Regions from separate parts of the Halomonas sp. TP35 genome, predicted to be linked through region 1. Evidence: predicted binding sites of a transcription regulator. Region 1 holds the regulator's gene; the other holds the start of a gene.
What was found. The regulator LexA, encoded in region 1, represses DNA repair genes until DNA is damaged. The targets are predictions, from matches to a motif close to TACTGTNTANNTANACAGTA.

Region 1 (3,422 bases):
CATGCGGCCATTTCCATGCCAAGCAACCAACCTGCGTCTATGGCGAGAGAGCGGCCTTCTTCCGGGTCTTGGGCATAACGCTCGCCAATCCGGGCCATGGCTGGTAAGCGGGTAAGCCCTTGTTTGATACGCTGTACGCGGCCACCCTCTTGGTCAACCGCCAATAAAAGATCGCCCCGTATGCGCCTTATATCGCTACACAGCTTGCGCACCTGGTAGGCGTCTTCCACATTACGGGCAAACAAAATCACGCCACCGACAGCGGGTTCAAGCAGCAAGCGCTTTTCAGCATTGGATAATTCAGGCCCTTCCAGGTCGAGCATGACCGGGCCAATAGGTTGAGTCATTAGCAGGGATCCAACAAAAGGGCCGATGATTTTAGACGATCAACGCACAGAGTCAAAAAAGCCTCTGCATAAGGCCACTACGGACGGCTGCCATGTAGCCAAACAGGCGTTCCAGGCACGGCGCGCTCAAAGATATAAAGCAGGTCCTCATTGCGCATACGAACACAGCCATGTGAAGCAGGTTTGCCCATCGGTTGGTCGGGCGGCGTTCCGTGTACATAAATATAGCGGCGCTGAGAGTCGACGGAACCTGCGCGGTTAAATCCTCGCTCTAACCCACAAAGCCATAAAATTCGCGTCAAAATCCAGTCACGTGTCGGATGAGCGTCGGCCAAGTCACTTGAGAAAATTTCACCGGTAAAACGCCTGCCTCTAAATACGGCATTGACCGGCTGTTCGTGGCCAATTGCCGCGCGAACATAGTGCCAGCCATGCGGTGTTTGGCCGCTTCCATCTTGCTGGCCAACGCCAGCGCGTCCAGTAGAGATAGCGCACTCAAAGCCTGGTGTTTGACCCTGCCACCAGCGCAGGATTTGTGCGCTGGTATCAATTTCGATCCAGCCGTCTTTTTTAGGTGGCAACTCAGCTAACAGGGGCGTTCGCATGCTGCGCTCCTTCAACCTCTTGCGGCAGTGGAGCATTCATGGCGGCAACGACCACAGGACGCAGGCGCCGCACTAAATCACGCACAGTCACCTGCTCCTGATAGTCCTTGGAGGCGATATCACGTAGCGCATCCAGCCCTGACAAGGTGAATATGACCGTACCCAACATAAAGTGCAGCCGCCAAAAACGCTCGGCATCGGGTAAATCAGGGGTCGCCTTACGCACAAGCCCGGTAAAACGGGTAAACACATCCCCATATTGCTCTTGAATATGGCGCCGTAAATGCCCTTGCGCTTGACTATAGGCTAACCCCAATAAGCGCATAAAGACTTTCAAACTATTGCGTTCAGCAGGCACCGCTAGCACCGTGGTGGCCATTGTTTCAAGCAGCTCTTCCAGGGGGATGGGGCTATCGACATAGCGGGCTTCAAGCTCATCGAGCGCACCATGAAAACGCTGAGTAAACGGGTCTAGATAGCGTGAGAATACGGCTTGGATGAGGGCTTTCTTGGAACCAAAATGATAATTAACGGCCGCCAGGTTTACCCGCGCTTTACTGGTGATGTTACGCAGTGACGTTTCAGCAAAGCCACGCTCTGCAAACAGCACCTCAGCGGTATCCAGGATGCGCGACACCGTGTCAGATTGTGCCATTATGGCCTCCGAAGAAACGAGTGTTTAAAACATGACAGAATAGTAAGTCATATCTTAATCAGGCTCAATCACCCTTATTAGCCGATTTTTTATTTGGTTACCCTGCGCATTAGCGTTAATTCAAACGTCTTACCGGTGACAGTCAGTGTTTTAACAAGCTGCTTTTTTAACCATGTACTGGATAGAGCAACATACTGTATACTTAAACACATACTGATCAAGCAGACAGATACCGACTGTCTTTTATTGTTTATGGAGTTTGGTATGTCGCGGCCACTCACAGCACGTCAGCAACATGTTTTTGATTTTATAGTAAAAACCATGGGTGAATTCGGCTACCCTCCCACCCGCGCCGAAATTGCCAAGGCCTTGGGCTTTAAGTCCCCCAATGCCGCTGAAGAGCATTTACGTGCTCTTGAGCGTAAAGGCGTGATCCGGATTATTCGCAATACGTCGCGGGGAATTCGCCTCCCCAACCAGGAAGCGCAGGACGTTAGCGAATTACCCGCCACCGCTGCGGCCAACAACAATGATCTTCCGCCGATGGGCTTGCCGGTTATTGGTGAAGTTGCCGCTGGCAGCCCGATCCTTGCAGCGGAGCATATTGACCGTTACTGCCCGCTACCCGCGGAATATTTCACCCCTAAAGCCGACTATCTCCTGCGGGTACGCGGTTTATCCATGAAGGATGTGGGTATCCTGGAAGGCGATTTACTAGCGGTGCACCGCACTGATCGTGTACGTGACGGGCAAATCGTCGTTGCGCGGCTGGAAGATGAAGTAACCGTAAAACGCTTTCAACGCCAAGGGCATCAGGTAATGTTGATTGCAGAAAACGCTGATTTTGCACCGATTGAAATCGACCTGCGAACCCAATCACTGGATATTGAAGGCGTAGGTGTAGGCGTCATCCGTGGCGGTAATGGCCAAGCGCTGGGCTAATAATCCGTTTGCGTAAAATCGGATTTTAAAAGCATCAAGGGGGTGGCCCTTTTCATGACCACCCCCTTGTTTTGTTACTGATTCAGCTTCAACAGTTTTTAAAACGCTTAGCTAAAGACCACCGTCTTATTGCCGTGGATCAAAACGCGGTCCTCCAGATGCCAGCGCAGGCCTCGCGCCAGTACGGCTTTTTCTACATCGCGTCCAAAGCGAACCAGGTCGGTTGGCGTATGGCAATGACTCACGCGATGAATATCCTGCTCAATAATCGGCCCTGCATCCAACTCCTCCGTCACGTAGTGACACGTCGCGCCAATCAGTTTTACACCGCGCTCATAGGCCTGATGATACGGTTTGGCACCGGCAAATGAAGGCAAGAAGCTGTGGTGAATATTAATCACCTGCCCAGCATAGCGCTCACACAACGACGGGGGCAGAATCTGCATGTAGCGCGCCAATACAATACAGTCCGCTCGCGCGTTATCGATAAGCTCCTGCACCTGAGCAAACGACGCTTCCTTATTATTCGGGTCCACCGGCACATGGTGATAAGGAATTCTGTACCACTCAGCGATTGAACGCATGTCTTCGTGATTAGAAATCACACCGGCTATGTCGCAATCCAGCTCACCTGCCTGCCAACGGTAAAGCAAATCCACCAGGCAGTGAGACTCACGAGAGACCATGAGTATGACTCGCCGACGCTTTTGGGTATCCATCAGCGCCCACTGCATGGAAAACTCTTGAGCAATTGGCTCAAAGGCGCTGCGTAATGTTTCAACGGACATGCCAAGCGAATCGGCCAATATCTCATAACGCATAAAAAAGCGGCCTGTTTGCAAGTCAGAATGCTGACTGGCTTCAGTGATAGAG
Region 2 (3,422 bases), on a different contig from region 1:
CTTAACGTTAAGGTGTTTCGGGCCAGTGTTGTCAGCCGTGATATAGGGCAGGTTAACGTCGGTCTGCTGGGCGCTTGAAAGTTCAATTTTGGCTTTTTCAGCGGCTTCTTTCAGACGCTGCATGGCCAGGTTGTCACCCGACAGATCAATACCGCTGTCAGACTTGAACTGGTCAACCAGGTAGTTGATCAGCGCCAAGTCAAAATCTTCGCCGCCCAGGAAGGTGTCGCCGTTGGTGGCGAGTACTTCAAACTGGGTTTCGCCTTCAACGTCGGCAATTTCGATGATCGAGATATCGAACGTACCGCCACCCAAGTCATAAACGGCGATGGTTTTGTCACCGCGTGACTTGTCCATACCGTAGGCGAGTGCTGCTGCGGTCGGCTCGTTGATAATACGCTTAACGTCCAGCCCCGCGATGCGGCCTGCATCCTTAGTGGCCTGACGCTGGCTGTCGTTGAAGTAAGCCGGTACGGTGATGACCGCTTCCGTTACCGCTTCGCCGAGGTAATCTTCGGCGGTTTTCTTCATTTTCTTCAGCACTTCCGCACTTACTTGCGGCGGCGCCATTTTTTTACCTTTTACTTCTACCCACGCATCGCCGTTGTCAGCTTCAGCGATCTTGTAGGGCACCATCTTGATGTCTTTTTGAACAACGTCGTCTTTAAAGCGACGGCCGATCAGACGCTTGATGGCGTAAAGCGTGTTTTCCGGGTTGGTAACGGCTTGGCGCTTGGCTGCCTGGCCTACCAGGGTTTCGCCGTCATCGGTGTAAGCGATGATCGAAGGCGTGGTACGGCCACCTTCAGCATTTTCGATAACTTTAGCACTGTCGCCATCAAGTACTGCCACACAAGAGTTGGTAGTACCCAGGTCAATACCAATAATGCGTCCCATAGCAAAAACCTCGAATTCAGTTGTATCAATACTTAAAACGTGTGCGGGATTTCCCGCGTGGTTGGCCTTTATCTGGGGGCCGCCAGTGACTTTTCAAGGGTTTTTTTACACTTTGCGTCACTAATCGGCTTAATTTGCCTTCTGACTGACCACAACCATCGCTGGGCGAACCAAACGCCCATTGAGCAGGTAACCTTTCTGCATCACTTCCATTACGGTATTGGGTTCAAGCTCGGGGTTCGGCACCATCGCCATGGCTTCGTGCACTTGGGGGTCAAAGGGCTCGCCTTGGGGCTCAATGCTTTCAACACCAAATTTATTGAGCACCCCCAGCTGCATATTGAGCGTCATGGAAACGCCCTCGCGGTGCGCCTCAGAGGCGCCGTCCTGCATGGATTCAAGCGCTTTTTCCAGGCTATCCACCACAGGCAGCAGCTCTTTTACAAATTTTTCCAAGGCAAACTTACGTGCCTTGTCCGCTTCCTGCTCGGCACGGCGGCGAACATTCTGAGCTTCAGCGGCAGCGCGCAACGCCTGGTCCTTGGCTTCTGCCAGGTTTTGCTCCAGCTCATTTACCTGAGCGGCTAGTACGTCGGCCTCGGGGTCGGCGAAGCTGCCTTCAAGCGGCGCTTCGTCGTTAATCAGGCCTTCCAGCTCCCCATCAATCAAGCGCTCTTCAGACTCCTGGTCCCTCATATCGGCTTCCCGCTCTTGGCGAGCGAGTTCGTCATCTAATGGAGTTTGCGGTTCTTTTGCCATGCCATGCTCCTCAAAAGGGGTTCGGGCTTTATCTGCCCAACACTGCTCATAAAAAATAATCAATAAATCAGTTTTAAAACAGCCCTAAACACGTATAGAGGCTATATGGGGGCCATAAAAGCCATCTCAAGAGGAGCATTGAAGTCAGTTATCGACTACTGTATAAAACAACATTTATTGGATAAGTATCCAGCTTCTGTGTCGCACCGCCTCAGGAGGCATCATGCTTACTCAGCTAGCGATTCAAGATTACGCGATTGTCGACCGCCTTGAGCTTGACCTAACCCACGGCATGACGGCCATCACGGGGGAAACAGGTGCAGGCAAATCCATTCTTCTAGGCGCGCTGGGCCTGTGCCTTGGTGAGCGTGCCGATGCTGGCAGCGTACGCCACGGCTGCGAGCGCACCGATCTATCAGCGCGTTTCGACATTCAACACCTGCCCGCCGCCGTCGAGTGGCTCACAGCCCGCGAGCTCCCCACCGACGAATGCCTGCTGCGCCGTGTAGTGACCGCCAGTGGGCGTTCAAAAGCGTGGATTAACGGCCAACCAGCGACCATCACGGACTTAAAATCGCTTGGCGAGCAGCTCATTCAAATTCATGGCCAGCATGCTCATCAAGCGTTAATGCGTGAAGAGGTGCACCTGGCCCTGCTGGATGATTATGCCGGGCTACGGGAGGCTCGCCAGCAACTGGCAGAAACCTTCCACGAATGGCGCAATGCGCGACGACGGCTTAAAAAGCTCAGTGAAGAAGGTAGTGAAGTAGAAGCCAAGCGCCAACTGCTGCGCTACCAGGTTGAAGAGCTGGACCAGCTTGGCCTGGGTGAAGGCGAACTACAGACGCTTGAAGAAGAGCAACTGACCCTTGCGCATGCCGAAGAGACGCTGCGTGAAACCCAGTTGGCTGCCGACTGCTGCGCCAGCGATGAAGGCGGCGCGCTGTCGCTTCTTAATCAAGCTTATGCACACTTAAGCGCCCTGCCGGGCAGCGATAAGGGCACGCTTGCTAATACGCTCGCCATGCTCAGCGATGCGCGCATTCAGGTGGAAGAGGCCGCAAGCGAGTTGCAGCACTTTGCCAGCAGCACCGAGCTCGACCCAGAGCGCCTGATGTGGGTGGAAGAACGCTTGACTGACATACACCGCATTGCGCGCAAGCATCACGTCGCACCTGAAGAAATTTGTGCCCTGCATAGCACCCTTCAACGTGAAGTGGCTCAGCTTGAAGCCAGCGATGAGGACCTTGAAGCACTGAGTGGACAGGTCGCCGAGTACCGTGAGCGCTACCGCAGCGGAGCCAAGAAAATCAGCGATACCCGTCAAAAAGCTGCCCTACGGCTGGGTAAAGAAGTTCAGCAGCAGTTGGCCTTTCTGGCCATGGGGAAGGCACGTTTTGAAGTGGCCGTTGCTTCGCGTGAAACACCCACGCCTGAAGGATTGGATAGCGTACAGTTTTTAATCAGCGCTAACCCAGGCCAGCCTGCTCGCCCGCTCGCCAAAGTTGCCTCCGGGGGTGAGCTTTCGCGTATCAGCCTGGCGATTCAGGTGGTGGCCGCCTCGCATTCGACGATCCCAAGCCTGGTGTTTGACGAGGTGGATGTGGGTATTTCAGGCGCCACGGCGGAAATTGTCGGCCAGTTATTGCGCAAGTTAGGACAGAACGGCCAGGTAATGACCGTGACGCACCTGCCCCAGGTGGCCGCACAGGCGCATCAGCACCTGCATATTGAAAAGCGTGCCAAGCGAGATTCTACGCGTACCT

Region 2: recN (DNA repair protein RecN) is a predicted target of LexA. The motif match lies at 1,813-1,832, and genes of this name have one in related genera.

What each region holds. Positions count from the first base shown of each region.
Region 1 is NZ_JBQSUZ010000017.1:31,517-34,938, reverse strand. Features, by position in the region: gene nagZ (beta-N-acetylhexosaminidase) at 1-347, opposite strand, end outside; gene ACT3RU_RS15555 (L,D-transpeptidase) at 425-952, opposite strand; gene ACT3RU_RS15550 (TetR/AcrR family transcriptional regulator) at 930-1,607, opposite strand; gene lexA (transcriptional repressor LexA) at 1,872-2,549, shown strand; gene purU (formyltetrahydrofolate deformylase) at 2,657-3,422, opposite strand, start outside.
Region 2 is NZ_JBQSUZ010000020.1:52,096-55,517, forward strand. Features, by position in the region: gene dnaK (molecular chaperone DnaK) at 1-897, opposite strand, end outside; gene grpE (nucleotide exchange factor GrpE) at 1,027-1,656, opposite strand; gene recN (DNA repair protein RecN) at 1,880-3,422, shown strand, end outside.